Regions from separate parts of the Bradyrhizobium sp. 154 genome, predicted to be linked through region 2. Evidence: riboswitches for the same ligand, from Rfam matches in the RefSeq annotation. Region 2 holds a riboswitch; each other region holds the start of a gene.
The links. A riboswitch is a leader RNA that binds a small molecule or an ion and turns the genes downstream of it on or off. The one in region 2 is predicted to bind cobalamin.
Positions count from the first base shown of each region.

Region 1: another riboswitch for cobalamin. It lies ahead of IVA92_RS12525 (energy-coupling factor ABC transporter permease); the one in region 2 lies ahead of metE (5-methyltetrahydropteroyltriglutamate--homocysteine S-methyltransferase).
Region 3: another riboswitch for cobalamin. It lies ahead of IVA92_RS12505 (TonB-dependent receptor); the one in region 2 lies ahead of metE (5-methyltetrahydropteroyltriglutamate--homocysteine S-methyltransferase).
Region 4: another riboswitch for cobalamin. It lies ahead of IVA92_RS12590 (DUF1636 domain-containing protein); the one in region 2 lies ahead of metE (5-methyltetrahydropteroyltriglutamate--homocysteine S-methyltransferase).

Region 1 covers NZ_JADPKG010000050.1:83,341-91,050, forward strand. The annotation lists gene cobT (nicotinate-nucleotide--dimethylbenzimidazole phosphoribosyltransferase) at 1-147, opposite strand, end outside; gene cobF (precorrin-6A synthase (deacetylating)) at 158-907, opposite strand; gene IVA92_RS12525 (energy-coupling factor ABC transporter permease) at 953-1,630, opposite strand; cobalamin riboswitch at 1,667-1,887, opposite strand; gene cobA (uroporphyrinogen-III C-methyltransferase) at 1,933-2,664, opposite strand; gene IVA92_RS12535 (cobyrinate a,c-diamide synthase) at 2,661-3,971, opposite strand; gene cobM (precorrin-4 C(11)-methyltransferase) at 3,971-4,753, opposite strand; gene IVA92_RS12545 (cobalamin biosynthesis protein) at 4,750-5,118, opposite strand; gene cbiE (precorrin-6y C5,15-methyltransferase (decarboxylating) subunit CbiE) at 5,115-6,296, opposite strand; gene IVA92_RS12555 (cobalt-precorrin-6A reductase) at 6,295-7,041, shown strand; gene cobJ (precorrin-3B C(17)-methyltransferase) at 7,017-7,710, opposite strand, start outside.
Region 2 covers NZ_JADPKG010000034.1:261-5,499, reverse strand. The annotation lists gene IVA92_RS35955 (DUF6538 domain-containing protein) at 1-307, opposite strand, end outside; gene metE (5-methyltetrahydropteroyltriglutamate--homocysteine S-methyltransferase) at 1,236-3,551, opposite strand; cobalamin riboswitch at 3,651-3,850, opposite strand; gene IVA92_RS07780 (aminotransferase class V-fold PLP-dependent enzyme) at 4,027-4,413, opposite strand; gene IVA92_RS07775 (hypothetical protein) at 4,498-4,743, opposite strand; gene IVA92_RS07770 (4Fe-4S binding protein) at 4,807-5,010, opposite strand.
Region 3 covers NZ_JADPKG010000050.1:73,686-83,032, forward strand. The annotation lists gene IVA92_RS12480 (ABC transporter ATP-binding protein) at 1-245, opposite strand, end outside; gene IVA92_RS12485 (ABC transporter permease) at 262-1,185, opposite strand; gene IVA92_RS12490 (ABC transporter permease) at 1,182-2,123, opposite strand; gene IVA92_RS12495 (ABC transporter substrate-binding protein) at 2,141-3,742, opposite strand; gene IVA92_RS12500 (PepSY domain-containing protein) at 3,976-5,409, opposite strand; gene IVA92_RS12505 (TonB-dependent receptor) at 5,422-7,779, opposite strand; cobalamin riboswitch at 7,896-8,098, opposite strand; gene IVA92_RS12510 (histidine phosphatase family protein) at 8,171-8,743, shown strand; gene cobT (nicotinate-nucleotide--dimethylbenzimidazole phosphoribosyltransferase) at 8,750-9,347, opposite strand, start outside.
Region 4 covers NZ_JADPKG010000050.1:94,102-103,448, reverse strand. The annotation lists gene cobS (adenosylcobinamide-GDP ribazoletransferase) at 1-205, opposite strand, end outside; gene cobU (bifunctional adenosylcobinamide kinase/adenosylcobinamide-phosphate guanylyltransferase) at 202-705, opposite strand; gene cbiB (adenosylcobinamide-phosphate synthase CbiB) at 828-1,769, shown strand; gene cobD (threonine-phosphate decarboxylase CobD) at 1,781-2,746, shown strand; gene IVA92_RS12600 (cobyric acid synthase) at 2,735-4,183, opposite strand; gene cobO (cob(I)yrinic acid a,c-diamide adenosyltransferase) at 4,196-4,831, opposite strand; cobalamin riboswitch at 4,872-5,093, shown strand; gene IVA92_RS12590 (DUF1636 domain-containing protein) at 5,185-5,559, shown strand; gene cobW (cobalamin biosynthesis protein CobW) at 5,556-6,590, shown strand; gene cobN (cobaltochelatase subunit CobN) at 6,590-9,347, shown strand, end outside.

The DNA of each region.
Region 1 (7,710 bases), on a different contig from region 2:
TTGCAGGCCCGCAAGCTCGATCGCCAGTTGCTCAAGCCGGCCGAGCGCGCCGGTCGGTTTTGTCAACTGCGTCTGCCGCGCGATCGCTGCCTCGCGGTGCATCGCGGAGATTTCGGGACACTCTTGGTAGACCCATTCGGGGAGCATGCAGCCTCGCTTAACGCGTGCGCTTGAGAATGTAGCTGTCCATGATCCAGCCATGCCGCTCGCGCGCTTCCTGCCGAAGTGCGACGATGCGCGGGCCGACTTCGGCCAACGCGCCGGACATGACGATCTGGTTGGGCATGCCGAGATAGGCACCCCACCAGATCTGCAGACTTTCCGGAGCGAGCGACTCGAACGCCGTGCCGCCGTCGAGCATCACCGCGATGGTATCGACTCCTTGTGGCCAGCCGCCTTCGCGCAAGCGCCGCCCCGTCGTGACCAGGAATGGCTCACCGATGTCGTTGAGCGGCAGCGCATGCGCGGCGCACAGCGCCTGGATCGAAGTAATGCCGGGCACGACCTCGATCGTCGGTAACGGATCGAGCCGCCGCGCAATGCGGAGCGAGGAATCGTACAGCGAAGGATCGCCCCAGATCAGCAGCGCGACCTTGCCCTCGCCGTCGAGATGATTTGCGATGGTTTGCGACCAGGTTGCCGCCACCGCATCGTGCCAATCGTCCACGCCCTTTTGGTAGTCCGCCTCAGTCGTGTCCCGCACTGGCAAGTCGAACTCGGCGATGCGCGTGCTCGCGCTGGTGAGCACGTCCGCGCAGATCGTCCGCCTGAGATCCGCCAGATCGGATTTCGCCGGCCCCTTGCGCGGGATCAGGACGATGTCGGCAGCGTTGATGGCACGGGCCGCGGCGCGCGTGAGCTGCCCGGGATCGCCGCAACCGATGCCTATCAGGGAAAGCGTGAGCATCGCGAGCGCGAAGGGCGGCCGCACCGGCCGCCCTTCGCTTGTCTCTCAAGCGCCGTTATGCAGGCGCGGCGTGACGAGGCCGGGCGCAGTGACACCGCGCAGCGACTTCGCCAGCGCCAGCACCGCGAGATCGGCGAGCGGTTCGATCACGATGACCAGCGCATAGGATGCCGCAAACGCCGCGATGTTGGCGAGGTTGGTCGCGCCGAAGCCGGAGCCATAGAGCGCCCAGAACGCCACCCAGGCGACGATGCCGGACTGATAGGCGGTCGAGAGCGCCAGCGCCTGACGGTATTGCAGATCGACGTAAGCCGTGTTGCGCGGAATGATCCGCGTGGCCAACGCCTGAATCGCGAACAGCGGCACCAGGAGCGTGGTGATGTTCATGCCGTATTGCGGCAGGTCGGTCGGCACGAAGAAGACGCCCTGGAGCAGCAGGCCGAACGCAAGGCCGAAGGCGGCGGGCGCAGCACCGAACAGCAGGAACAGCGTCGAGCCGAGGATGAAGTGCACCTCGGAGACGCCGACGGGGAAGTGCGGCAGCACCTGGAAGAAGCTGAAGACGAGGCCGGTGGTGGCGAGCGTGCGCGTCGCGAACGAGCCGATGCCCTGCTCGCGCACGGTGTCGACCGCGAGCTTCAAGGCAACGCCGCCTGCGGCGATGCCGGTTGCGTAACTCAACACGAGCTTGGCGCCCGTCACGATTCCGGGTTCGATATGCATGGCTCAGATCCTTCCTGCCGTCACACCCGACGGCCTTGGCCTCAAAACGTGCAGGGCCGGTCTCCTGGCTCGCGGTTCACTGGGGTTCTCCGGCCTTCCCGAGCCTTGCGGCCCAGTGGCTGATCGGAGCCCCTCACCGCTTACAGTCGCGGGGGCGGCTGGGGATTTGGGCGCCGCAACTGGGTCCGCCCGCCCCCATTCCCGATTATGCTCCGGCGCTTTGCGCCGCGTCGAGCACCATGCCTCTCCTGTGTGCCCCTTTCGCGAGCCGGGCGTCAAGGGGCGAACGGCGGCCGCGGCCATCATGACAGATCGTCTCCTGCCAGCGCCCCGAACAGGATGACGGCGGCGGTGGAAGCGGCGCCGCCGCGCGCAAGCTGCTCGGCAAGCTCGACAATGGTGGTGCGGACCAGCCGCTCGTCGGAACGGCCAAGAGATTCCGCAAACAGCGCCGGCGTATTTGCGGCCAGGCCATGCTCGATCAATTTTGCGGCAAGGGCCGGAAAGGTGCGCCGGCCCATATAAACCACGGTGGTTGCCTCCGGATCTGCCAGCGCCACCCAATTCAGGTTTTGCGGCAGTTCGCCGGTGACGTCAGCCCCGGTCACGAACTGCACCCGCCGCGAGGTGTGGCGCCGGGTCAGGGGGATGCCGGCTTGCGCGGCGGCGACGCAGGCGGATGTGACGCCGGGAATGATCTCGTAGCCGATGCCGGCCTCGCGCAGCGTCTCGAGCTCCTCCTCGAGCCGGCCGAAAATGCCGGCGTCGCCAGACTTCAGCCGCACCACGCGCGCGCCAGTTGCGGCGTAGTCAACCAAAAGGCGGTTGACGTGGTGCTGCTTGGTGGAGGGCCGCCCTGCCCGTTTGCCCACCGCGACGAGATTGGCGCCGGGACGGGCGAGATCGAGGATCGCGCCGGAGGCAAGATCATCATAGAGCACGACGTCGGCCTCGCGCAGCCGTGCAGTCCCCTTCACCGTGAGGAGTTCTGGGTCGCCGGGGCCGGCGGAGACGAAACTGACAAAACCGCTCACCGGTCCTCCGCAATCAGATGGAAGAACGTGCCGGTGGCTTGGCCCCGCCGCGAGCCGGTCTCGGCAATGACCGCGCCGGTTGCATCGTGGACCACGGCCAGCGGCGTGTCGGGCTGGGCGATGATCGTCGAATAATGGAACTCGTGGCCGCGCAGGCGTGCGCCTGCCCGGTGCCCCGGCATCGGCGTGTCCAGTTCGGCGAGACGATAGCCCAGATGCATGCGGCGCTTGGCAAAGCTGGTCTCCAGGCCGAGCAGCCCCGCCATCTCATGGCGCACGCCATCGGCATCGGTCAAAGCAGTTCCTAGCACCATATAGCCTCCGCATTCGCCGTGGACCGGCCGTGTCTCGGCGAAGGACCGCACGCCGCTGCGAAAGCGTGCGTTGGCCGCGATCTTGCCGGCATGAAGCTCGGGATAGCCGCCGGGCAGCCAGCAGACATCGGCGCTCGCGTCGGGCGATTCGTCGGCCAGCGGCGAGAACGGCACGATCTCGGCGCCGGCCGCGCGCCAGGCCTCCAGCATGTGCGGATAGACGAAGGAGAACGCCGCATCGCGGGCGAGCGCAATGCGCTGCCCGGGCGGCGTGACGTTCAAATCATTGCTCGCTGCCTGCGGCGACCAATTGGCGGCCGCCCGCAGCACCGCATCGAGATCGACATGCTCGGCAACGAAGCGCGCGGCCTCGTCGATCAGCTTGCCGATCCCGGTCTGCTCCTCGGCCTGCACCAGGCCGAGATGCCGCTTTGGCAGGCTAATCTCGGCATGGCGTGGCAATACGCCGAACACGGCGATGCCGGCGTCTCTCAGCGCGCGACGCACGAGATCTTCGTGGCGTGGGCTGGCGACACGATTGAGCACGACGCCGGCAAGGCGCACGCCAGGGCGGTAGTCGCGAAGGCCCGCGGCAATCGCTGCCGCGGTCTGCGCTTGGCCAGAGGGATCGATCACCAGCAGCACGGGCCAGCCCAGCATCTCGGCGATGTCTGCGGTGGCGCCGGTGCCGGAGACGCCGCGCGCGGCGACGCCGTCGAACAGGCCCATCGAGCCCTCCGCGAGCACGACGTCGGCATCCGCGCCGCGGCTGACGAGATGCGCGATCGCCCCGCGATCCATTGCCCAGCTATCGATATTGACGGAGGCCCGTCCCGTCGCCGCAGCGTGAAAGGCGGGATCGATATAGTCGGGCCCGCTCTTGAAGCACTGCACGTTCAAGCCGCGATTGCGCCAAGCGCGGGCGAGCGCCAGCGTCAGCGTGGTCTTGCCGACGCCTGAGGCCGGTGCGGAGATGACGAGACCTGCCGCCATCAGGGCGCCTCCGGGAAGCGGGGCTCGGCGCCAACCGGCCGATAGCGGCGATCATAGTCGGCGGCATAGAGGCGGCTCTCGTCAAAATCCGTGGCATTCAGCGTCCTGCCGACCAGGACCAGCCCGGTGCGCTCCATCTCGCTGCCTACAGCCGCATCGAGCGTTGCCAGTGTGGCGCGCACGATGCGCTGGTCCGGCCAGCTCGCGCGCCAGACGATCGCGACCGGGCAGTCTGCGCCGTAATGCGGCGTCAGCTCGGCGATGAGCTTGTCGAGCAGGTGGATCGACAGGTGGATCGCGAGCACCGCGCCGGTCGCGGCGAATGCGGCAAGCTTCTCGCCCTCGGGCATGGCGCTGGCCCGGCCCGGCGTGCGCGTCAGCACCACGGTCTGGGCAAGGCCCGGTAGCGTCAGCTCGGCCTCCAGCGCAGCGGCAGCAGCCGAGAAGGACGGCACGCCCGGCGTGACCGAATAGGGGATGCCGAGCGCGCGCAGGCGGCGGAGCTGCTCGCCCATCGCCGACCAGATCGAGAGATCGCCGGAATGCAGACGGGCGACGTCTTTGCCGCCCGCATGCGCGGCGGCGATCTCGGCGATGATCTCGTCGAGCGACAGCGGCGCGGTGTTGACGATCCGCGCGCCCGGCGGGCAATGCGCCAGCACACCCTCCGGCACAAGCGAGCCGGCATAGAGACACAGCGGAGAGGCGGCGATCAGGTCGCGGCCGCGCAACGTCAGCAAATCGGGCGCGCCCGGGCCGGCCCCGATGAAATGCACGGTCATAAGCCGTCTCCTTCCGCAATCGCGGCGGTCGCGGTGCGATCCTGCGAGACAACGCGTGTCGCAATCAGCCGCGCGCGAGGGCCGGCCACTGCGAGCGCCGCGGCTTCGGCAACCGATCCCGTGCCGAACTTTTCCGCGATGAACTCCGATTGCGTCGGCGTGTCGATGCCCGCGAGCATGTGCACCGGAACCGCCTTGATCGGCACGCCGCATTCACGCGCGAGCTGCTTCAGCGCTTCGGCCTCGGCCTTGTCGCTGACGGTCGCCACTGCCGCAAGGCCTTCGGGACCGCCGGCCGCCAGCAGCGCCTCGCGCAGTGAAGCCAGCGTCACGTCGTTCTTGAATCCGAGCCCGGCAACTTTCATCGGACCACACTCCATTGCACCACCGGCCGCGCCGCTTCCCAGGAGCGGTAGCGACCGAGTGGACTTGCATGCGCGATCTCGACGCGCATCAGCTCGCCGCCGTGGCGCTGATGCAGCTCGCCGAGCAGCGCCTCTGTCTCCAGCGTCACCGCATGCGCGACGAGCCGCGCCCCAGGCGCCAGCCGCGACCAGATGGCGTCAAACATCGCGCCATCGAGGCCGCCGCCGACGAAGACAGCGTCCGGCGCGTCCAGCGCTGTCACAGCATCGGGTGCTTCGCCCGCGATGACCTTGATCCGATGCTCCAGTCCGAACGCGGCCGCGTTGCTGCGGATGTTGGCAGCCCGATCATCACGCGCCTCAATGGCCACCGCCGTTCCGCCGCACAGCGCCCACTCGATCGAGATCGAGCCCGAACCGGCGCCGATGTCCCACAGCGTCCTGCCGGGACACGGCGCCAGCGCCGAGAGCGCAAAGGCGCGCATCGGCCGCTTGGTGATCTGGCCGTCGTGAGCGAAGAGATCGTCCGGCAGGCCCGAACCGCGAGACAGCCCCTGCCCTCCCTTCGTCTCCAGCGCAACCGCAGTGAGATTTCCGGACGAAGCGCGCGTAAAGCTCTCAGCGCGATACTCTCTGACGCTTTCATTCGGCCCGCCAAGCGCGGCGAGAGTCCAGAATGCGGAAGGGCCCCAGCCGCGCTCGGTCAGCCAGTTCGCGAGATCGCCGGCCGCTTTGCCATTACGCACGAGACAGATGATCCGCGCCCCGCGCGCCAGATGCTGCACGAGACGTTCGAATGGCGCAGCGTGAAGTCCAAGACAGATCACGGATTCCAGACGCCAGCCGAGCCGCGCAGCGACGAGCGAGAACGTCGACGGCGCGGAGTGCGCAATCCACTCGCCAGCCTGCAGCTTGTCGGCAAGACTTGCGCCGGCGCCATGCCAGAACGGATCGCCTGAGGCGAGCACCACCGTCGGCCGGCCGCGGCAGCTCAGCACGATATCTGCATCGAACGGCACCGGCCACGGACGGCCGCGGCTGCCAACTTGCGCAAGCGCGAGATGGCGCTCGCCGCCGAAGACGGTTTCTGCCTTGGCAAGCGCCTTTCGGCTTGCTTCGGACAGCCCGGCAAGGCCATCTTCGCCGATACCGATGATGGTCAGCCAGGGATCAGCCATGATGCGCGCCCTCGTTCTGGGCGGAACAGCCGATGCGAGCCTGCTGGCTGCGGCGATCGCGCGCGCGGGCATCAAGGCCGTCTATTCCTATGGCGGTCGCACCCGCGCGCCTGCCGATCAGCCGCTGCCGACCCGCATCGGCGGCTTCGGCGGCGTGGGCAGGCTTGCCGAATACCTTCGTCATGAAGGCATCACGCATGTGGTCGACGCGACCCACCCATTCGCGGCGGAGATGAGCCGCAATGCGGTCGAAGCCTGCGCGGAGACGGGCACGCCATTGATTGCGCTGGAGCGAGCGCCCTGGACCAAAGCGCCTGGCGACAACTGGATCGAGGTCGTCGACGTCAACGCCGCCGTCGCAACGCTGCCCGAAAGGCCGGCCAAAGTGTTCCTCGCCATCGGCCGCCAACACATCGCGCCATTTACGATGACGCCGCAGCATCGCTACACGCTGCGTTTCGTCGATCCCCCCGAAACAACCCTGCCCTTTCCGGCCCACGTGATCGTGTCGCGCGGGCCGTTCACGCTTCATAGCGAGCTGGAGATGATGCGGGAGCGCGGGATCACTTGGATCGTTGCCCGTAATTCCGGCGGAGACGGTGCGCGCGCCAAGATCGATGCGGCCCGCATGCTCGGCCTGCCCGTGATCATGATCTCGCGACCAAACCTGCCCGAGCGGTTGCGGGTGGAGAGCGTTTCCGAGGTCATGCAGTGGCTCGGTCATCGGACCTGCCTCGGCGCATAGACCCAGCGGCCGACGCGGCGGGTCTGCGAATTGCCCACGATCACCAGCGTGCGCATGTCGGCCATCTCGGGTGTCGCTTCGTTCAGAGCGACGGTCTCGATCTTTTCATCGGGCGCGCTGATCGAGCGGGCAAAGATCATCAGGCGCTCGCCGCAACCGGACTCCTTCAGCACCGCAAGCGCGCGGCCAAATCCCTCCGCGCGGCTCGCCGAACGCGGATTGTACATCGCAATGACAAAATCGGCCTCCGCCGCAAGCCGCAGGCGCTTCTCGATCACCGCCCAGGGCTTCAGATTGTCGGAGAGATTGATCGCACAGAAATCATGGCCGAGCGGCGCGCCGGCGCGGGCAGCCGCCGCCAGCATGGCGGTGATGCCGGGCAGCACGCGAATAGGCAGCTCCCGCCATTGCGGTGCCTGCTCGAGCGCCTCGAACACGGCAGAGGCCATCGCGAACACACCGGGATCACCGGAGGAGACGACGACCACCTGGCCGCCTTCCGAGGCAAGCCGCAAGGCTTCGCTTGCGCGCTGCAGCTCTTCGCGATTGTCCGACGGGTGCAGTGCAAGCCCCGGTCGCGGCGGGACGCGGGCGACATAAGGCGCATAGCCGAGAATGTCGGTCGCGGCCGCGAGCGCGGCGGAGACTTCCGGCGTCACCAGCGCGTCG
Region 2 (5,239 bases):
CCCACACGCCATAGAGTTCGCCCGCTAAAGCCGTGGCCTGCCGGTGGGTTAAACGCACGGGGGCGTCATTCCGGAGCGCCTCCCATATGATCGCTAGACTGGCCGCAGCGAGCGCGTGACGCCTCTTAGCTTCATTTGGCTCTGCCGTGCGAAGAGAGAACCGGACGGCCTGAGCGCCCTCGCTGGGCGTCACGAAAACGAAGCCATCACCGAGCGGAATCGCCAGTTCGAAACCGACCGCCTTGCGCCGGACATCAGCCGGAATGCGTTGCACGAAAAGTGGAAAGCGAGACCCGTCCCGGCGCATCGGCCGAACAACCCTAAACAGCAATGTTACGCCCCATTGTTACACAGTCGGGGCCAACGCAACACTCTGATTGGACTTATCTATCTGGATTTGTTTGATATCCAGAATTGTATGGTGCCCAGGAAAGGACTCTGACCTCCAAGTCAGGACCGGACACTACTCCGGTCGAATCGCGCCAGTCACGCGGTCCGCGCCATGCCTGGGGCACCAAAAAAGCCCGGCCTCCTCCGGAGGCCGGGCGAAAGTCACGCAGGAACGACGCTGCTTTATGCATCGCACCAGCTTTCGTCGGTAGGGAGGACTTACCGGCGATCGATTTCGGCGAGGGCATTCGCCGTCAAACAAGGAGAAACGGATATCACTCCGCGCGAAATTTGGAGCCGCTTGCCTTCCGCTCCTGTCGGAAACTTCACGACTTGTCCACCACTCGCCCGCTGTCCGGTTGGGACGTCAGTGCCTTGATCGAGCTGGGATCCTTCGCGCAAGCGGTTTGGCTGCCGTGCCCTGAAACACAAGCGGCAGTTTGCCGTCGCGCAGCAGCATTTGGCACGCCCCCAAAAACCAACAACGCTCGATTACCTTTCCCGAAGAGCGTGCCAGGACGCGAATTTCGTATGACGTTCCGTAAGGACGGTAAAATAGATTGTTGTGATGGGACGCATCCACGCGATGGATAAATGAAAAAGTAGGGCTGTGCTTCGCGTGGAGCGTTAATGACGTCGCAATATGTGACCTGATCGGACGTCGCCGGCATGCTGTCGGCCGTCGGGTCGAGAATCGAGCTTGTCGCCGGCTGTATGCGACCGCCTCCGCCGGCGCCCGCCGGCATTCCGAGGCGCTGGGAACTTTGGGAGCTCGCAAGGACATCGTAAGCCCCCAAAGCGCGTGCATCTTGTTCACAAACGCGTTGGCGAAACGCTCCGCACCATCATGGCTCAGCCCGCAACTCGCGTGCGGCGGCCACCATATTGACGAGCGCGGGACGCACCTCCTCCCAGCTTCGAGTTTTCAGTCCGCAGTCGGGATTGATCCAGAGCTGCCGATCGGAAACTCGCTGCCGCGCCAACACAATCAGCTGCTTGATTTCCGCCGCTGCGGGAATGCGCGGTGAATGAATGTCATAGACGCCGGGCCCGATCTCATTGGGATATTTGTAGCTCTTGAAGGCCTCGAGCAATTCCATCTTAGAACGGGACGTCTCGATTGAAATGACGTCAGCATCCATTGCTGCGATCGCATCGATGATTTCGTTGAACTCGGAATAGCACATGTGGGTATGGATCTGAGTTCCGTCGGCGACAGCGGACGAGCAAACGCGGAAGCTGTCCACTGCCCAATCGAGATAGTTCCTCCACTGCGATTTGCGTAGCGGCAATCCCTCCCGCAACGCAGCCTCGTCGATCTGGATCATGGTCGCTCCAGCCGCCTCAAGATCGATCACCTCATCTCGGATCGCAAGAGCGATCTGACGGCATGTCTCGCTCCGCGAGATGTCGTCGCGGACAAACGACCAGTTCAGGATCGTCACCGGTCCGGTCAGCATAGCCTTGACGGGTTTCTTGGTCAGAGACTGCGCGAAGCGCCACCATTCAACGGTCATCGGCTTCAGCCGGGAGACATCTCCGAACAGGATAGGCGGACGAACGTACCGCGATCCATAAGACTGAACCCAGCCGTGCTTGGTGAAAGCGAATCCCAACAGCTGCTCGGCAAAGTATTGAACCATGTCATTGCGCTCGAACTCACCGTGTACGAGCACGTCCAGGCCGATATCTTCCTGCCACTGCACGGTACGGGCTGTCTCCGCTTTCAGAAGCTGCTCGTACTGCGCGTCATTCAGCGCTCCCCGCGCATGAGCCGCACGCGCATTCCGGACGTCGACCGTTTGCGGGAAGGATCCGATGGTTGTCGTTGGAAACATCGGCAATGCGAACGCGGCCCGCTGGACGTCGGCACGCTGGGTGAACGCACTGCGACGGCGACGCATGCTATCGTCGATCGCGACCATTCGTCCGGCGACATTCGCATTGTGGATCTCGGGCGATGTTTCGCGGGTCACGGCTGCGTTCTCGGAAAGCGCAAGTTCATCGGCCACCTCGGCAGCATGGCCGGCCAGCGCTTTGCCCAATATCGAAAGTTCCTTGATCTTCTGAACTGAGAACGCCAGCCACGTCTTCAGATTGGGATCGAGATCGGTCTCTAGCTCAATGTCGATCGGAACATGAAGCAGCGAGCAGGAAGGAGCAATCTGAACACGGTCCCTGCCCAGCTTTTTGACAAAAGGGGCAAGTTGGTCGAGCAGCGCCGCAAGATTGGAGCGCCAGACGTTGCGACCATCAACGACGCCTAGCGAGACCACGAGATCTCTGTGGGCTGTGGCGACAATTGCGTCCAACTGGTCGGGTGCCCGAACCAGATCGACATGAAGCCCGGCAACGGGCAAGGCAAGGGCTGTTTCAAGATTGTCGCCGATAGCGCCGAAATAAGTGGCCAGCATGATTTTAAGGGCCGGCACAACCTTTGCGAAATGAGCATAGGCCCGGCGGACAGCCGCCCGCGACGCTTCGTCGACGTCCATCACCAGGCATGGCTCGTCGAGCTGAACCCATTCAGCACCGCGCGAGGCTAGTTCGCGGAGAACATCGACATAAACTGGGAGGAGCCTATCAAGCAGCGACAGCGGATTGAATGCGGGATTTCCGCTTTTGCCGAGCTTCAGGAAAGTGACTGGGCCAACTAGGACGGGGCGCGTTTGGTAGCCGAGGCTTTTTGCCTCCTCATATTCCTCGATCGGCTTTCGAGAGGAATACTTAAAGATCTGATCCTGGTGAAATTCCGGCACCATGTAGTGGTAGTTGGTATCGAACCACTTCGTCATTTCCTGTGCGGCTACGCCAGGCCCATGCTGAGTGTGATCACCGTCCTGAGCGCCACGTGCCATGGCGAAGTAGGTCTTGAGCGACACAGGACCTTCGGTCCAGCCGTAGACGTCGCGAATGGCTCCGACCATTACGCTGGTATCGAGCACCTGGTCGTAGAGCGAGAAGTCATTCGAAGGAATGACCGTCACACCGCAGGATTTCTGCCGTGCCCAATTAGCGGCACGAAGTCCACTCCCCGCCTCGAGGAGCTCGGCTTCGCTGGAGTTTCCCGCCCAGTAGCTCTCGAGCGCGAACTTGAGTTCGCGTCGTGGGCCGATGCGTGACGTCCCCAATGTGGCAACGGGAAGCGAAAGAATAGACATAGATCAGACCCCATAATTGGGACAAAGGCCATGGCGGACGCATGCAGCGAATATCGCGTGAGCGACAGCTGCTTGGCGCACACCGGGACACCCCGCCCGTGGACGATATATTGTCGAGGCAGGTCTCCTGGCTCGCGGGTCGTCGCTGCTGTCCGGCCTTCCCGAAGCCGCATGGCTTCAGTGACTTCGTTGGACAGCGGCTCGCCGCTTACAGTTGCGGGGGCAGCGCCGGCATTGCACCGGCTCCCTCTTAGCTCTGGATCAAACGAAATCCGAAGACCACGACGGCTGGCATTAGACGCACGAGGATCGATCCGTCAACCTACTAAGTGTTGCCGCGATATTGCCCAAGCGATTGCCAGCTGTACCAGGTAGGGCACAACGGTCTTACTCCCGGCCTGGTAAAAACGCGTGGATCTGTGAAGCCTCCGCTTATGAATGCGTCCGCTCAACACCCTCTTGGCGTAGTCGTGAGCTAACGCGAGCAGAACGAACGCACTGGGCGCTTCGACATCTGCGTGATCGCGACAAGCCTGGTCTTTTCCGTCAGCAGCTTCTCGAACTCGCCCGTGAGGAAGTTGCGATCATGCTCGGCCGACATCCGCTTGAACACAGCGCCATGAGGCTCCTTAGGAATTGCCAAGGCCGGGATTGCTCCAGGATCGCACGGATGATCAGGTCGGACTGCCTGTGTTCGGCGGACCCCGCGACGAGCCGCGAGCTCGATCGCCTCCGTGGCGTTGGTCAAGATGATCTCCTCGGTGCGCCAAGCACTTACGTGCTGAGCGACTATGGCGCGCGCCTTCGTTGTTTCCGTCGCCGCTGGCGAGTAGTGCAGCCTGGATGTTGGCCTGCGCGACATCGCCGGAACAGTTCCGGACGTCAGGATGCACGCTGACTTGCGAAACTGGAGTGAGCGGGGCGAGCGCGGGCGGCGGGAATCCTGCTATGAGCCTAGGCTCATGCACGCGTGCATGGTGACCACGGCCAAGCGGATGCCGAGCTTCTCGCACGTCATCAGGATCTCCGGACCGATCTCGTCGCGCATCGAGACCGTCTCTTCGGCTTCGAAGTGACGTAGCTTTAGATATCCTGCAGAGCCCTTCGAGGGCTTCTCGGAATCGATCGGCGCCTTAAGGTCATAACGATGTTGATCGACCTCGATCCGCCCCACGCGGTCGGCGGCCTCCACAAGCGCGACATCTACTACTTCGTTCGCGAAATCGAGCGGTGAAGCCTTCTGGACGCGGGCTGCTTATGCTGTCTTCGACGGGACACAGGTGTCAGGCACCGGACAGACCACCGCACATTGCGGCCTGTCGGAATGGCCCTCGCACTCCGTACACTTTTTGACATCGATAACGTAAATGTCGCGCTTGAGGCTGATCGCCGCGTTGGGACACTCGAACTCACATGCCCCACAAACGGTGCATTGCGAAGCGACGATCTTGTAAGCCATGCCTTCCGACTCCTTAGGCGAGCGATGCCATTGGCGATCCCTTTCAAATGCCGTGCCAAGGACGGACGCGCTCAATGATGGGCAATTTGCCCAAAGGTGCTGTCCCGGGTCTGAGACCATGCTACATCTGCGACAGCAACGGGCCACTTCAATTTCAAGCTATGCGAGCCCTCAGGCCCTACTCCGAGAGCCAGTCGCGACTCGACCGCTGGGAGCTTCCGTCGTTTGT
Region 3 (9,347 bases), on a different contig from region 2:
TCGCGATCGGACAGTTGCAGCAGGTCCCTCCCCGCAAAGCGGATGGCGCCTGCGATCCGGCCCGGCGGTTCCGGGATCAGCCGCATCACCGACATCGACGTCACCGACTTGCCGCAGCCGGACTCGCCGACGATGGCAAGCGTCTCGCCCTCGTTGACGTGGAAGGACACGCCGTCCACCGCGCGGTTGATGCCGCTGGGGGTACGGAAATGGGTCTGGAGGTTCTCGACTTCGAGCAGTGGCATCGCGATCAGCCCCTCTTCAAAGGCTCTTGGCCATGCGCGGATCGAGCGCGTCGCGAAGACCGTCGCCAAGCAGGTTCACGGCGAGCACGGTCACGGACAGGAATGCAGCCGGAAAGAACACGATGTAGGGCTTGACCTGCCACAGCGCGCGGCCCTCGGCCATGATGTTGCCCCAGGACGGAATAGTCGGCGGCGTCCCTGCGCCGATGAAGGACAGGATCGCCTCCGTGATCATGGCGCTGGCGCAGATATAGGTCGCCTGCACCAGCATCGGCGCCACCGTGTTGGGCAGCATATGGCGCAAGATGATCATCGGCGTGCGCGTGCCGCAGGCGACGGCTGCGTCCACATAAGGCTGCTCGCGCAACGACAGCACCACGCTGCGGACGAGGCGCGAAACACGCGGGATTTCGGCGATGGTGATAGCCAGGATGACGTTGCCGACGCTGCCGCGGGTCAGCGCCATCAGCGCGATCGCGAGCAGGATCGGCGGGATCGACATCAGGCCGTCCATGAAGCGCATTAGGATGCCGTCGGCCCAGCGGATGAAGCCGGAAACCATGCCGATGGCAAGGCCGGCCGCGGATGCGAAGATCGCAACTGAAAGCCCGACCGTGAGCGAGACCCGCGCGCCAAACAGCACGCGCGAATAGATGTCGCGGCCGAGCACGTCGGTGCCGAACCAGAAATCGGCCGACGGCGCCCGCGTGCGCTTGGCCGGCGCGAGCGCGGTCGGGTCGACTGTTCCGAGATATGGCGCAAAGATCGCGATCAGGACCAGGGTCAGCAGCAGCGCGCCGCCGATCGCGACTGTCGGATGGCCGCGCAAGAACCCGATGAAACCGAGCCGGATCCTGACCGGTCGCAGGATCTCGGGTAGTTGTGGCGCGACGACGAAGCCAGCGGGAAGCGATTGCGGATTGACGGTGGTATCGGTCAATAGCGGATCCTCGGGTCAACGAGCGTGTAGATGACGTCGATCATCAGATTGACGAGGACGTAGACGAAGCTGAACAGCAGCACGATACCCTGGATGACGGGATAGTCGCGGCGCAAGATCGCGTCGATCGTGAGGCGGCCGAGACCGGGGATCGCGAACACACTCTCCGTGACCACCGCGCCGCCGATCAGGAGTGCGATGCCGATTCCGATCACGGTCACGATCGGAACCGCCGCGTTCTTCAGCGCGTGAACGAACAGGATGCCCCCCTGCCCGAGGCCCTTGGCGCGGGCGGTGCGAATATAATCCTGCTGCAAGACTTCGAGCATGGTGGCGCGGGTGATGCGCGCGATCAGCGCAATGTAGACGCAGCCGAGCGCGATCGCCGGCAGGATCAGGTTCTCGAGCCACGGCCAGAAGCCTTGCGCGAGCGGCGTATACCCCTGCACCGGCAGCCATTCCAACTCGAGCGCGAAGACGTAGGCGAGCATGTAGCCGACCACGAAGACGGGCAGCGAGAAGCCGAACACGGCAAAGCCCATGATCACGCGGTCGATCAGGCTGCCAGCCTTCCACGCCGCCACCACGCCGAGCGGCACCGCGACCACGATTGTGAGCAGCAGGGTGACCATCATCAGTGACAGCGTCGGTCCGAGGCGCTGGCCGATCAGCGCCGACACGGGCAGATTGGTGAAGATCGAGGTGCCGAGATCGCCGTGCAGGATACGCCAGACCCAGCTTCCGAACTGGACCAGGAAGGGCCGATCGAGGCCGAGGCTCTGGCGGATGCGCTCGACATCCTCCGGGCTCGCCTGATCGCCCGCGATCACCACGGCGGGATCACCGGGCGCGATGTAGAGCAGGCTGAACACGAACAGCGCGACGATCGCCATCACCGGAAGTGTTGCGACGATGCGACGGAGGATGTACGAGAGCATCTGGCCTCAACGCAGGATCATGCGGACTTCGACACGCCCCAGAAGAACGGCAGCGGCCCCTTGGTGATGCCGGAGACGTTCTTGCGCCACGCCGTGTAGCTCAGGAAGAATCCTGTCGGCGCATAGACGACGTCCTCGAGCGCCGCCTTGTTGAGGCGGGCGACCGCAGCCTTCTCCTCATCGATGTTCTTGGCGTCGAACCAGGCCGTGACCTCCTTTTCGGTGCCGGGGCTGCTCGGCCAGCCGAACCAGGCCTTGTCGCCATTGGCGCGAATGGCGGTGTAGGGGGCCGGATTGATGCAATCCGCACCCGCATGCCAGGTGTGGAACATGTTCCAGCCGCCCTGGCCGGGCGGCGTCTTCTGCGCACGGCGCGAGCCGACCGTGCCCCAATCGGTGGCAACGAAGTCGACATTCATGCCGAGCTTCTTCAGGAGGTCCGCCGTGACGTCTCCTTGCGCCTTCGTGATCGGCTGATCCTGCGCGACCAGGCAGGTCACCGGCTGGCCGGAATAGCCGCTCTCGGCGAGCAGCTTCTTGGCCGCATCGAAATCACGCTTGCCTTTCAGGATCTCGCCACCTGCTTCGCTGTAGAGCGGCGTATTCGGCGTGAAGAAGCCGGGGAGCGGCTTCCAGAGCGCAGTGTCGTCGCCGACGATCGCGCGCATATAATCTTCCTGGCTCAGCGCCATCAGCACGGCACGGCGCGCCCGCACATCGTTGAAGGGCGCAAAGAGGTGATTCATGCGGAACGAGCCGATATTGCCAAGGGGATCGCCGATGTCGACGCTGATATTCTTGTTTTTCTTCAGGACCGGAACGAGGTCGGCGATCGGGCTCTCCCACCAGTCGACCTCGCCGTTCTGCAACGCGGCGGCCGCGGTGGCCGGATCCGGCATCACCACCCACTCCACGCGATCGACCAGGATCTGCTTGCCGCCGGCAAGCCAGGATGCCTTCTCCTGCCGCGGCACGTAGTCGGCGAACTTCTCGAACACCGCTTTCGCGCCGGGCACCCACTCGCCCTTGGCGAACTTCATCGGACCGGAGCCGACGTAATCCGTGATCTGCTTGAACGGATCGGTCTGCGCGATGCGCTCCGGCATGATGAAGGAGCAAGGCGAATTGTTCTTTGCCAGCGCGTAAAGCATCTTCGGATAGGGCTGCTTCAGCACCCATTTGAAGGTGCGGTCGTCAACGGCGGTGAGTTCCTGCTGGAGCGCCTTGATCATGAGGCCCATCGGATCGCGGGCCGCCCAGCGGGAAAGGCTCGCGACGACGTCCTTGCTCAGCACCGGCTCGCCGTCGTGGAACTTGAGGCCAGGCCTTAAGCGAAACGTCCAGGTCGTACCGTCGTCCGTCACTTCCTCGGACTCGACCATTTGCCGCTGCGGCTGAAGCGAGGAATCGATGCCGTAGAGCGTGTCCCAGACCATCGCTGCAGCGTTGCGCACGACATATTGAGTGCCCCAGATCGGATCGAAATTGGCGAGGTTTGCCTGCGGCACGAAGCGCAGGGTGCGCGCCGCACCTTGCGACAGGGCGGGGGCCGAAAGGCCGCCCGTCAATGCCAGACCGCCCGCACCAGCCAGTCCCTTCAATACGGTCCTGCGATCCATGAAGTCCTCCCAGTATTGCCGTGATGCCGGCCATCATTGGCCACGGGCAGGTGAAACCAGAGCCCATTGGCGTGCAAATGGTATGCCACTAACCCCACCTTCGCCAGCGGGATTTGGATCGGACTTCGCGCGTCCTGGCAGGCGCCGCCGCGATCAGCACGGCGTATCGTGCGCCGCCCGCGTATCGCTGATCTGCTGATCCCTGCCGTATCGAGCCGCCCTTGCGCCTTAATTCAGGCTGCCAGCGAGGACCGCAAGCGCCGCCAGCCGATGACAATGCCGGTGATGGAGAACACCAGCCCGAGGGCACAGAGCCCGACGGTCACGACGTCGCGCAGCCGCGGATGCGAGAGCAGGACCGGGAAGTCGAGCGTGTGCAGTGCGCCGTAAAGCCAGCGGTAGGCGCGCCGCGACGGATCCAATCTTTGCAGCACGGCGCCGTCGGCGCCATCGACGTCGAACCAGTTCTCGCCGCACAACGAGCGGTAGACCGGTGCACCCGGCATCATGGATCGGGCGGGGTAGCCGTCGTTGTCAGGAAGGACGGATGGTGGAGCGCAGCCGTCTGCAAAGCGCCCGGTCAGCCCCTGAATCTCGTGCACGTCAAGGAATCCCCGCGGTCCATCGCGCGGCGCATCCCCTGTCCTGATCAACGTCTGACGGCCGAGCGCCACCCGATCGCGCCGATAGACATTGCCGTTGAAGGCGAACCATTCGACCTCGCGAGCCAAGGCAGATATTGGCCACCGATCGAGCGATGAAGCATCCCGCCAATCCGGCGCTGCGTTCACCAGGCCGGCCTCAGTGGTGGTCAACTGCCCGCGCGAGAACAGTCGGCCGTGATCCATCGAGAGCCAGCCGCTGAAGATCCAGGTCAGCACGAAGACTGTCGCTGCCAAGCCGATCAAGTGATGCAAGGCGTGCCAGCCACGGTAAGGCGACGAGATCTGCCTCTTGCCAATCCTGATCCGCACAATCCCGAGCACCGTACCAAGTACAGCCGCGATCAGAGCCAGCAGCGATAGCGACCACACCAGCCGATCCCATAGCGCCCAGTCGCTTCTCAGAACGGTCGGATAGATCCAGTGCAGCACACTGCCGACAAGATTCCAGCCTCGCTCGCGCCGCGTCGTATCCAGGACGATCTCACCGGTGAGCGACGAGACGTAGACTTCCGTCCCGGCGGCATCGCCGAGGGCCACGCGCAACAAGGGTCGATGGCGATCGAATCCGTTCGGTACGCTCCACTGATCGACATCCGCACGGCCGACAATCCTCGCATGCGAGGCATCGATCTCGCGCGGGCGCGCATGAGCCTGCGCAATAGCCAGTGCGAGATCGGCGGATTTCACCGACGCGTCGTTCCCGTCGGCCGCGCGGATTGCGCGCTGACGCGATGGACCCGAGACGATGTAAACCGCGCCGTCGCTTCGCTGGATCAGCCGAACGCGCGTGGCATCCGCGATCCCGCTCGCGGCAGCGGCGCCGGCAACCGGTATTCTCGTCTCTTCGCGATCCAGCGGCACGAGTCCGGCAAATCGCTCCGCCTCCGTCAACGACGGGAACGGAACGAAGTGCATCACGATCCCGGTCGCGAACCACATCGCGAACAGCAGGCAGAAGGCGATCCCGAGCCAGCGGTGCAGCAGGACGATCGCACTCATCATCCGTCTAACACCTCACCATTTGAACGCCGCGGAGATTTCGTAGGTCCGCGGCGCGCCGAGCAGGATTTGGTCGGGGTAGAACGGATCGCCCCAGATCGCATACCGCTTGTCGGTTATATTGCGCACACGGAAGGTCAGGCGAGCCTGGTCGACCGCATTGAACACCGTCTTGGGAATGTCGACGAAGGCATAGACGTCGGCCACAGTGTAGGCCTTCATCGTCACCACGTTGGCATCGGTGTTGTAACGGTCGCCGACGTGACGGCCGGTGATGCCGAGCTCCACCGGCCAGGGCGTGAAGAAGCGATACGAAGCGCCGGCGTTGGCCACGATGCGCGGCACGTTCGGCGGCGTGTTGCCGGAGAATGAGCCGCCGGCAAAATTGTAGTCGGCATAGCGCGCATCGACAAAGGCGATGTTGCCCCAGAGACGCAGGGGCTCGATCGGGCGCACGGACGCCGCGAGTTCCACGCCCTTCGACTCCTGCCGTCCGGCGATATTCAACTGCATGCCGCCGGCCGCGGCGTAGACGTTCTTGCGCACAATGTCGTAGGCGGAAAAAGACCACTCCGCCCTGTTGTCCCAGAACAGATGCTTGACGCCGGTCTCATAAGTGCGCGCGGTCGTCAGTTCGAGCGGCTGGGTCGGCCCGAGCAGAAAGATGTTGTTGGCGGAGATATCAGCGCCGGTGGCGTACTGGCTGAAGAAGGTCAGGCCGGGCACGGCCTCCCAGGTGTAGCCGATGCGACCGGTGACCGGCGCCCAGTCTTTCGTGAACGGAAAGCCAGCCTTCTCCAGGCCGTTCTTATCGGTCGAGTTGCGGTCGAGCCCGATATGCTCGACGCGCAGGCCGCCGACCAGTGCGAAGGTACGTGTCAGCTTCAGCCGGTCCTCGAACGACAGCGCCTCATTGTCGATGCGCGCGGTTTGCTGCTGGATCGTGAGCGGGCCGTAAAAGCCGCGGTCGGGATTGACCAGCGAAACGGAATCGCCTGGGAAGTTTGCCGCACCCGGCCTGACGAAGTCGAGATAGCTTGACGACAACGTCGTGACCAGCCGGTTGTCGAAGCCTGCAATGTTCGTGTCCCAGATCAGGTCGGTGATGTTGCCCACCAGCCGCTGGCTGTGCGCGACATAGAAGCGTTCACGATCGACCATGTTCGTCGTGGAATTGAACGCCTCGATCTCGTTGTTGAACCAGGTCCGTTCTGCACCGTAGCCATATGCCTGGCTCTTCAGCGTCAGGTCCGGCGCGAGCTTCAGCTCGAAGCCACCGCGCAGCCACACCTCCTGGGCGGCGTTGCGATTGTCGAGGACGTTGTAATTGGTGTTGAAGGTGCGGTCGTCAATGGTGACGGCGCCGAGATTGCTTCCGTTGTAGTTGGAGACGTAATTGCCGGAGACGATCCCCGTCGTCGCGTGCGAGCCGCTGAAGGCGATCGGCACCAGCGGCGCGCCCCAATAGGCTTTGGAGCGGTCCTCCCTGTATTCGATTGCGCCCCAGATCTTGAGACTGTCCGAGATGCGGTAATTGAGCTGGCCGGACGTGCCGAACGTCTTGACGTTGGTGTCGTCGGCAAAGCCGTTGAGGGTGGAACGGCTGATGTCGACGCGATAGTCCAGGCCCTGCACGTTGGTGCTGCCACCCGAGCCATAGTGGACGCGGAACGAGTTCAGGGAATCCCAAGAGAAATCAGCCTCGTTCCGGACCGGTCCTGTATGCGGCTGCTTGGTGACGAAGTTGATGGCGCCGCCGGCAGCGCCCTCGCCTGAAATCAGCGAGGCCGGACCTTTCAGGAATTCAACGGCCTCCAGATTGGCGGTGTCTACGATCCGCGAGGTCATGTTCTGCGGACCGATCTTGATGCCGTTGTAGAGCGTGTTGATCTGGCTGTTGGTGAAGCCGCGCATGGAGAAGGCTGAAGGTTCAGCCGGATTGTCGCCGGAGGTGACGCCGACCGCGCCCTGCGCCACTTCGGAGACAGTGCGATAGCTCTGCTCGCGCATCGTCTCGGCCGAGATGACTTCGGCGGTCGCCGGCGTTTCACGCACGGTGAGGCCGAGCCGCGAGGCGCTTTCAGCCACAGCATTGCTGTTGAGCGGCGTTGGTGCCGCGGCGGCCGGCACGACAGGCTTGGGCGCTGCGGATGCAGTCGCTGGCCTGCGCGCCGTTGCACGGCGTGTGCCCTGCGCCTCCCGGCCCGCCGGCTTGGCCTGCTTGCGGGATTGGGCGGGCGACACCTCGACCGGCGGCAGCGACTCGCGGACCTGCTGCGCCCGGGCGGCAGATACATCGACGGCGGCCAGTGACGTAAGCGCCGCGGAGGCAAGCAGGAAGCGGTGCGGTCGTACAAAAAGGAGACAAGACACGGTTTTCGAAACCTCGGTATGACGTCAGTGGCACGTCACAGCGAACGAGGTCTCACCTTTGGCCTGTCAGCCCTTCGATGAAGCCGAATGTCTGTACTCCCCGACCGACATCTTCGCGTGTGACCACGGCTGACGGCAGGTCTCCTGGCTCGCGGGTCGTGACCGCTTCGTCGCCTTCCCGGGACCGAGGACCCAGTGGCTTCTGACGAAGGATTCACCGCTTACAGTTGCGGGGGCAGCCGCGGCATTGGGGACGAATTCCCCGCACCGCATTCCCTTTTCATCCCCTCTCGGGGAAACCGTCGCCAGCATCTAGGATTACGATCAAGACGGAGTCAATGTGCAAGCTGCGGCGTTATTGCCACAGCAACCAACTTCCTTGGAGACGAGCATGGAAGGCGAGACCTTCCTCTGGCTGATACGGCATGCGCCGGTCGATGGCGTCACAGGGACGATCCATGCCGCCGATGCCCCGGCCGATCTTCGCGATCGCGCGCAGCTAGAGGCACTGCGGCAGTCTCTGCCGAGAGGCGCGGCGAGCCATGCGAGCCCAGCGCGGCGCACGATCGAGACCGCGCATGCGCTGGGACTCGCGCCCGAGCTGATCCCCGAATTCGGGGAACAGGATTTCGGCGCATGGACCGGCCGTCGGCATGACGAGATCGGCGCGGCCGGGGACGAGGCCTATGCGCAATTCTGGAGCGATCCGGCGCGCGGACGTCCGCCGGGCGGCGAGAGCTTTGCGGATCAGGTCGCGCGCGTCCGGCTTGGGCTCTCGCGGATCGGCGCGGGCTCCGCAACGCTCGTCGTGCATTCCGGCACGATCCGCGCCGCGCTGTGCATCGCGCTGGATCTGACGCCGCACGCCGCCTTGCGCTTCGTGATCGATCCGCTGTCGCTCACCCGGATCGACCGGCTCGCCACTGGGTGGCGCGTCGTCTCCGTCAATCAGCGGATGGCCTGAGCCCGATCAGGCCGGGCGATCCGGCACATTGGCTTGCGCAAAAGTCGCCATCCCGTTGTGGAGCGCGCAAGCCGACCGCACCAGCGGCAACGCGATCGCAGCGCCGGAGCCCTCACCGAGCCGGAGATCGAGGCTGATCAGCGGCTGCACGTTCAGCGCACGCAGCACCAGCCGATGCCCCTGCTCCGCCGATTGATGCGACGGCAGCAGGAACGGCCGGCACGATGGGTTGATCTGCACCGCCACCAGCGCCGCGACCGACACGATGAATCCGTCGATCAATACGGGAAGGCGGCGTTGCGCCGCCGCGATGATAGCGCCGCAGATCGCCGCGATCTCGAGACCGCCGACGGCACACAAGATGTGTTCGGGCGAAGCCCCCGCAATACCGTGGCGCGCAATCGCGGCATCGATCACCCGCGCCTTGTGCGCGCGGCCGGCCGCGTCGATTCCGGTGCCGCTGCCCGCGATTTCCTCGGCGCTGATGCCGAGCAGACTCGCCGCAATGGCCGCCGAGACCGTGGTGTTGCCAATGCCCATCTCGCCGAAGATCACCAGATCAGGCCGGCCGACTTCCGCGCGCGCAACCGCGCGCTGGCCGGCC
Region 4 (9,347 bases), on a different contig from region 2:
TCAGTCCGAACCGGCTGCACATCTTATAGACCAGCGCGCCGGCAAGTCCGACCAGCAGTCCCGCGACGGGCAGCGCCCAGGTTGCACGCGCGATGGCGCCGTCGCCTGCGGGCTTCGACGATGCCACCGGCAGAATCGTGACGAACGATGCCGCCATCCTGAGATCGGCGATGACGTCTCGCAGAAATTCGGCGCGCGGCATCATTTCAATTTCATCGGCAGGCCGGCGACGACGAACTCGACCTCGTCGGCAGCCGCCGCGATAGTCTGATTCATGAGGCCGGCGGCGTCGCGAAAGCTGCGTGCCAGGGCGTTGTCAGGAACGATGCCGAGACCGACCTCGTTAGTGACGAGAACAACTGGGCTTTTCAGCCGGGGCAGGGCGCCGGCAAGATCTTTCACCTCGCTCTCCCAGTCGCGTTCCGCATGCATCAGATTCGAGAGCCACAGCGTCAGGCAATCCACCAGCCTTGCGCCGCCGCCATCGGTTGCGACCAGCACCTGCACGAGATCAAGCGGCACCTCGCGCTCGATCCAGTCGGTTTCGCGCCGCGCGCGATGCGTGGCGATGCGCGCCTCCATTTCGGCATCGAGCGCCTCGGCCGTCGCGACATAGACGGGCTGCCCGGGAAAGGCCTTCGCTCGCGCTTCCGCACGCGTGCTCTTGCCCGATCGCGCTCCGCCCGTGATCAAGATGACGGCCATGAAGGTCTCCTATCAGCCCTGACTAATCACCAAACACGGCCAAAGACAAAGCCGAAATCGGGCCTGTAGGGGCTTGCGCTCTGCCTTCGCTTTGCGCAACAGGGGCGGAACAGGAGGCGCGTGTGGGCTTTGCGGCGGGGATGGTGGTGGCGATGGCGGCGGATGCCCTGCTGGGCTGGCCGTCGTGGCTGTTCGCGCGGATCGGCCATCCCGTGACCTGGCTCGGCCGCCTGATCGCGACTATCGACACCGCCTGGAATCGCGCGTCTGACCCGCCGGCGTTTCGCCGCGCCGCCGGCGTTGCCGGAGCGCTCGCGGTGATCGCGGTCTCAATCGCGCTCGGCTGGATGCTTCAGTCCGTGCTTCCCTGGGGCTGGATTCAGATCGCGCTGGTCGGCGTCCTGGCCTGGCCCCTGGTCGCGCTGCGCTCGCTGCATGACCATGTCGCGGCTGTCGCGACGCCCTTGCAGGCCGGCGACATCGCCGCCGCGCGCGACGCGGTCTCGCGGATCGTCGGCCGCGATCCCGCGGCGCTCGATGAGGCCGGTATCGCGCGCGCGGCAATCGAGAGCCTCGCCGAGAACGCCTCCGACGCCGTCGTGGCGCCGGTGTTCTGGGGCGCGCTGTTCGGCCTGCCCGGCATCTTCGGCTACAAGGCGATCAACACACTCGACTCCATGATCGGACATCGCAGCGAGCGGCACGAAGCGTTCGGCTGGGCCGCAGCGCGCATCGACGATGTCGCCAATTTCGTTCCGGCGCGCGTGACCGGCTTCCTCTTCGTGCTGCTGGCGTCGCGGCGATCGGAGGCGCTGTCGTGCATGACCCGCGATGCCCGCCGCCACCGCTCGCCTAACGCTGGCTGGCCGGAAGCGGCCATGGCTGGCGCGCTCGGTGTGCGGCTCAGCGGCCCACGCATCTATCACGGTAGCGTCACGAACGAGCCCTGGCTCAACGAGGGCGCGCGCGATCCGCTCGCTGCGGACATCAATCATGGATTGACGGTCTATCGCAGGTCCATGCTGCTTCTCGCCGCGGTGCTTGCGGTCCTGGCCTTCGCGTGAAAGAACGGGGCATGCGCGAGCACGGTGGAAATCTCGATCTGGCACAGCAGCGTTTTGGCGGACGCGCAGAGGATTGGATCGACCTCTCGACAGGGATCAACCGGCTGCCTTATCCGGTAGGCGAGGTGAGCGCGCGCGCCTGGAGCGCGTTGCCGTCGCGCGCCGAAATCGATGCCTTGCATCAAGCCGCGCAGCACGCCTATCGCACGAGCGCACCTGTTGTTGCGATGGGCGGTGCACAGGCCGCCATTCAACTGCTGCCGCAGCTCGCGGCGCCTGGCCGCGCGCGCATCCTCGCGCCGACCTACAATGAATATGCCGGGGTCCTGTCGGCCGCGGGCTGGGATGTCCTGGAGGTCGGCGAATTTGACGCGTTGGCCGGCGCAGACCTCGCGATCGTCGTCAATCCCAACAATCCCGATGGCCGCCGCCATTCGCCCAAGGACTTGCTGGCACTGCTGCCGCGCGTCGGCCATCTCGTGATCGACGAGAGCTTTGCCGACGCCGTCCCGCAGCTGTCGCTTGCTTCGGAAGTCGATCGGCCGCGGCTGTTGATCCTGCGCTCGTTCGGAAAGTTTTATGGCCTTGCCGGCCTTCGGCTTGGCTTCGCAATTGGCAATGCGGCGGATATCGGCAAGCTTGCGTCGATGTCGGGTCCATGGCCGGTCTCGGGAGCGGCGATCGCGATCGGTTGCCGCGCCTTGCGCGACGATGCCTGGGCTGAGGCTACCTCAGCGCGGCTCGCACGCGACTGTGTTCGGCTCGACGCCATGGCGCAGTCGCAAGGCTGGACGCTTATCGGCGGCACGCCGTTGTTTCGTCTTTACCAGACACCTAACGCGCTGGCCGCGCAGGAAAAGCTCGCGCGCGCCCAGATCTGGTCGCGCGTTTTCGCGCGAGAGCCGGCATGGCTGCGCCTCGGGCTTCCCGGCAGCGAATCCGAATGGACGCGCCTTGCCGAGGTGCTAGCGGGCTAACGCGAGCAGGCCTTCGACGTCGAGATGCCTTTCGATGTGATCGGCGAGGGCATCGAGCGCGCTCTCGATCCTGGCATGATAGGGCTCGTTACCCGCGGGAATATCGAGCTTTGCCAGATATGCCTTGCGGAAATCATCCGACGTGAACAGGCCGTGCAGATAGCTGCCCTGGACGCGGCCATCGCGCGAGATCGCGCCTTCCGGCTTGCCGTTCAGTTTCGCAAATGGCCGCGCGCGATCGGGCCCGTCGGTGTGGCCGATGTGGATCTCGTAGGCCTCGATCGCCTGGTCGGTGGCGGCGTGCAAGGCGGAGACGCGTGTCAGCGTCTTCTGCGGCCTCATCACCGTTGTCACGTCGAGCAGCCCGAGACCCGGCGTGTCGCCCGCAGGTCCCTCGATGCCGTCAGGGTCGGCAACGCTGTGTCCGAGCATCTGATAGCCGCCGCAGAGCCCGAGCACATGGCCGCCCCGGCGGTGATGCGCCACGAGATCAATGTCCCAGCCCTGTGCTCGCAGGAAGGCGAGATCGCCACGAGTGGATTTTGAACCGGGGATGATGACCAGCCTCACATCGCCGGGGATTGCTTCGCCCGGACGCACCATGACGAGATCGACGCCGGGTTCGAGCTTGAGCGGATCGAGATCGTCGAAATTGGCGATCCGCGACAGGGCGAGGCAGGCGATCTTGCATTGGCCCGGCTTGCGCGCGTCGCGCAGGCCCAGCGCGTCCTCGGCCGGCAGCTCGCCGGCGCGCGCGAACCAGGGCAGCACGCCAAAGCCGCGCCATGCGGTTTTCGCTTCGATCAGCCGGTAGCCGTCATCGAACAGCGTGGGGTCGCCGCGGAACTTGTTGATGACGAAGCCCTGGATCATCGCGGCATCGTCAGGGTCGATGACCGTCCTGATGCCGACAAGCTGGGCGATGACGCCGCCGCGGTCGATGTCGCCGACCAGCACGACCGGCACGTTGGCCTTGCGCGCAAAGCCCATATTGGCGATGTCGGCCTTTCGCAAATTCACCTCGGCCGGGCTGCCCGCGCCTTCGACCAGCACCAGATCGGCGCGCGTCTTCAAGCGCGCGAAACTCTCCAGCACGGCGCCCATCAGCGAGGGCTTCATCGCCGCATAATCGCGCGCACGCACCGTTGCGATGCGCTTGCCATGGACGATGACCTGCGCGCCGACATCGGTCTCCGGCTTGAGCAGCACCGGGTTCATGTCGGTGTGCGGCTCGACGCGAGCGGCGAGCGCCTGAAGCGCCTGGGCGCGGCCGATCTCGCCGCCGTCGACGGTGACGGCGGCATTGTTCGACATGTTCTGCGGCTTAAAAGGGAGCACGCGCAGGCCGCGCCGCATGAAGGCGCGCGCAAGGCCCGCGACGATGAGCGACTTGCCCACGTCCGAGCCGGCCCCCTGGATCATCAGCGCGCGCGCCATGGCGAGATCGTATCAGAACTCGACGCCGGCTTGCGCCTTGATGCCGGACCGGAAGGGATGCTTGACCAGCGTCATCTCGGTAACGAGATCGGCGATCTCGATCAATTCGTCCTTTGCGTTGCGCCCGGTGAGCACGACATGCGTCATCGGCGGCTTTTGCGTCGTCAGGAATTCGACCACCTCGGCGATGTCGAGATAGTCATAGCGCAGCGCGATGTTGATCTCGTCGAGCACGACCATGCGCAAGGCAGGATCGCGAATCAGCTCCTTGGCCTTGTCCCAGCCGGCGCGCGCGGCGGCGATGTCGCGGGCGCGGTCCTGCGTCTCCCAGGTGAAACCTTCGCCCATGGCGTGGAATTGGCAGAGGTCGCCGAAATGGCCAGTGAGCAGGCGGCGCTCGCCGGTGTCCCAGGCGCCCTTGATGAACTGCACCACCGCGCAGGGCAAGCCATGGGCGACGCAGCGGACGATCATGCCGAAGGCCGAGGACGACTTGCCTTTGCCGGCGCCGGTGTGGACGATAACGAGGCCTTTTTCGCCGCTCTTGGTCGCCATGATCTCGTCGCGGGCGGCCTTCTTCTTTGCCATTTTCGCGGCGTGGCGGGCGTCGGTTTCCTCGCCCGTTTGGATATCCGGTTCAGGCGTCATCGTATCCGGTCCTTCGGCTTGACAAGTGGCGGCCACCGGCAAATGGTGGGTCTGCGCTGGTTCCTGTCCTATGACAGGCGAAGAGGGAATGCGATAGGGTCCGAATTGGCAAGATTTGGGTCCAAAATGCAGCCGCCCCCGCGACCGTGACCGGAGAGATGCCCGAAGCCACTGACCCCTAACGGGATCGGGAAGGCGGGGATCGAAGGGCAAAAGCCCTGCTCCGCAAGCCGGGAGACCTGCCAGCGCGGACGATTTTGGACCGGCGGACGGGGTGTTCCGCGACGGGGAAACGGGCCTCTCACAATGGTCCGTGCGCCTCTTCGCCTCCCGCTGTTATTCTGGAAGAGGCGATGACGGTCACACTTCACGTCTGCATTACCTGCCGTGCCGGCGAGACGCTTGGCGAAGGCGACGTCACGCCGGGCAAGCGGTTGCATGGCGCGATCCTGGACGCCGGCGTGCCCGACGGCGTCAATGTGGTTCCGGTCGAATGCCTCTCTGCCTGTAGCCAGGGCTGCTCGGTCGCGCTGAGTGCGCCGGGTCGCTGGTCCTATGTCTATGGCCGCCTGTCGGAGACGAATGCGCGCGACGTGGTCGCGGGCGCTGCGGCGTATGCGGCCGCGCCCGACGGCCTCGTGCCCTGGCGCAGCCGTCCCGAAATCTTCCGCAAGCAGTCGCTTGCCCGCATTCCCCCCCTTGCCGTCGTGCCGGAGGCCGCCGAATGAATTCGCTCGCAAAAGTCCCGGTCACTGTGATCACCGGTTTTCTCGGCTCCGGCAAGACGACGCTGATCCAGCATCTGCTCGCCAATGCCGGCGGCAAGAAGCTCGCCGTGCTCGTCAACGAGTTCGGCAGCGAGGGCGTCGACGGCGAGATTTTGAAGTCGTGCGCTGCTGCCAATTGCCCGGAGGAGAACATCATCGAGCTCGCCAATGGCTGCATCTGCTGCACCGTCGCTGACGATTTCATTCCGGCCATGGAGCAATTGCTGGCACGCCCCGTGAAGCCCGATCACATCCTGATCGAGACCTCGGGCCTGGCGTTGCCAAAACCGCTGCTGAAGGCCTTTGACTGGCCGGAGATCCGCTCGCGCATCACTGTCGATGGCGTGATTGCGCTGGCCGATGCAGAGGCTGTCGCTGCTGGCCGCTTCGCGCCGGACCCGATTGCAGTCGAAGCGCAGCGCGCGGCGGACGACAATCTCGACCACGAGACGCCGCTGTCGGAAGTGTTCGAGGACCAGATCGCCTGCGCCGACATCGTGCTGCTGACCAAGGCCGATCTTGCCGGCAGCTCAGGGATAGAAGCCGCCAAGGCGGCGATCACCGCCGAGATGCCGCGCCGCGTGCCGATGCTTCCCATCACCGACGGCGCGATCGATGCGCGCGTCATCCTCGGTCTCGGCGCCGCCGCCGAGAGCGATCTTGCCGCGCGTCCCTCGCATCACGACGGCGAGGAGGAGCATGAGCATGACGATTTTGCCTCCGTCGTGATCGACCTGCCGGAAGTTGCCGATATCGATGCGCTGGTCGCCTCCGTTCAGCGCCTAGCGCGCGAGCAGAACGTGCTGCGCGTCAAAGGCTATATCGCAATCGCGGGCAAGCCGATGCGCCTCTTGCTGCAGGCGGTCGGCGAGCGTGTGCGCCACCAGTTCGACAAGCCCTGGGGCGCAGGTGTCAGGCAATCGAAACTCGTCGTGATTGGCGAGCACGGCGATATTGACGAGGCCGCGATCAGGTCAGGGCTAGCAACCTGATGCACGTCGTTTTCCGCGAGAGCCGCGGTCTTGAGGAGACCGCGACGCCAAGGGACATCGGCCAGGACCCGGCCGATCTCGTGGTGCTCTCATATTCGGATTCCGATCTTGCCGCGTTTGCGGCCGGCTGGCGGCGCGGCCGTACCAGCCTGCCGTCGCTGCGGCTCGCAAATCTTGCGGAACTGCGTCATCCGCTCTCGGTCGACACCTATATCGAGCGCACGCTCTCCCATGCGCGTGGCATTCTGGTACGTCTGATCGGCGGTGAATCCTATTGGCCGTATGGTCTCGCGACGCTCCAGCAACTTGCTAAGGACCGCAACATCGTGCTGGCCGTGCTGCCGGCCGACGGCCGTGACGATACGCGGCTCGACGCGTATTCGACCTTGCCGGTCTCGACCCTGCGCCGGCTCAAGGTGCTCTGTGACACGGGCGGCCCGGTCGCGGCCCAAGCCGCGATCGCGCAGCTCGCGCTGGCCTCGGGCCTCTATGCCGGGCCAGTCGTCGGCGAAATGAATGTGCCCGAGACGGGATTTTATGATCCCGCGCGCGGCGTCATTGCTGCGCCGACGGGCGGCGAGGGGAAGCCGCACGCGCTGGTGACGTTCTATCGCTCCTATCTCACCGCTGCGGACACCGGGCCGGTCGATGCCTTGATCGCCGCGCTGCGCGAGAAGGGTTTTGGTGCCTATGGTGTCTTCGTCACCTCGCTGAAAGCCGCGGCCGTCGCCGATTGGCTGCGCGCGCATCTCGCGCGAGATCCTCCTACGGCGATCGTCAATGCGACGGCGTTCTCGGCCGTAGGCGACGATGGCACGACGCCGTTTGACGTAGCCCCGTGTCCGGTGTTCCAGGTTGCGCTCTCGACGGCACGGCGCGAGGATTGGGCTACCTCGCTGCGCGGCCTCTCGCCGGGCGACCTCGCGATGCATGTGGTGCTGCCCGAGGTCGATGGCCGCTTGTTCGCGGGCGTGGTGAGCTTCAAATCCGCTGCGGAGCGCGATCCCGATCTGCAGTTCTCCCATCTTGCGCATCGCGCTGACGAGGAGCGGGTGAAGGCCGTCGCCGCACGGGTTGCGGCCTGGCGGCGGCTCGCCGAGACGCCGGCCGCCAAGAAGCGTCTGGCGATCGTGCTTTCGAACTACCCGGGCCGTCCACACCAGATCGCGCATGCGGTTGGCCTCGATGCGCTGGCGTCCGTCGAGGTCTTGCTGTCCGACCTCGCGGAGACGGGCTTCGATGCCGCGCCAGTTCATGCGCTCGGCGAAACGCTGCTGAGGCAGCAGCTGACCTGGAGCGTCGCTGAGTACCGCACGGCGCTCTCGCGTCTGCCGCAAGCATTGCAGGATGATCTCGCACAAGCTTGGGGTGCGCCGGAGGATGATCCGAGCTGTCGCGACGGTGCGCTCCACTTCGCCGCGATTCGGTGCGGCCAGTCGATCATCGCGGTTCAGCCCGAGCGTGGCGATGCAACCACGCGCGATGTCGACTATCACGATCTCGCCCGCACGCCGCGCCATGCCTATGTTGCGTTCTATCTGTGGCTTCGAGAGCAGGGCTGTGACGCCGTCGTGCATATGGGCGCGCACGGCACGCTGGAATGGCTGCCCGGCAAATCCTTGGCGCTGTCATCGAGCTGTTGGCCGGAAGCCCTGATCGGCGATCTGCCGGTCATCTATCCCTTCATCGTCAATGATCCTGGCGAGGCCGCGCAGGCCAAGCGGCGCATCGGCGCCGTCACGATCGGCCATCTGCCGCCGCCCCTTGCCGCATCCGTCGTCCCGGAGGGCTTGCGCCGGCTCGAACGGCTTCTGGACGAATATTCCACTGCCGATGGTCTTGACCCCGCCCGCCGCCAGCGGTTGATCGCGGCGATCCGCGACGAAGCCCGTGCCGCGGGCCTCGAAGACGATCTTGGCCTCGATGCATCGGCCGCACCAGCCGAAGCGATTCCACGGATCGATCGTTTCGTCTGCGACATCAAGGAAAGCCAGTTCGGTGACGGCCTGCACGTGTTCGGCCGCGGCGCCTGCGGCGACGCGGAGCGGGACGCCCTGCGCGCCGCGCTTGCGGGGCAGCGCATTGCGCCGGGGCCATCGGGCTCGCCCTATCGCGGGCGCCAGGACGTGCTGCCGACCGGGCGCAATCTCTTCGCCGTCGATCCACGCGCGGTGCCGACGCCGTCGGCGCATGCGCAAGGCATCAAGCTCGCGGAAGAGCTGCTGCGCCGTCACTTGCAGGATCATGGCGACTGGCCGAAGGGGCTCGTGGTCGATCTCTGGGGCTCGGCGACGATGCGCACCGCAGGCGAGGAGTTCGCGATGGCGCTGCATCTGGCCGGTCTTGCGCCGCACTGGGACCACGCCTCCGGGCGCGTCACCGGCTACGACATCATCGCGCCGGCCGAGCTCGGCCGCCCCCGCATCGACGTGACGCTGCGCGTATCGGGCCTGTTCCGCGACGTCTTTTCGGGTCTGGCGCAATTGTTCGAGGCTGCGTCCGAGGCGCTCGCAAACCGCGACGAAGAGGGTGAGGAGAATCCCTATCGCCACCGTGCGCCACGCGTCTTTGCGCCGCGGCCCGGACAATACGGCGTCGGCTTGTCAGCGATCCCTGATACCTTCACGCCCGAGACGCGTGATGCCGCCGGGGAAGCGTGGCTGTCGGCATCGTCCTGGGCGTTCTCGGCGGATGGCGCGATCAAGCCTGATCGCGCCGGCATCGAGGCGCGGCTTGCGTCCGCCGATGCCTTCGTCC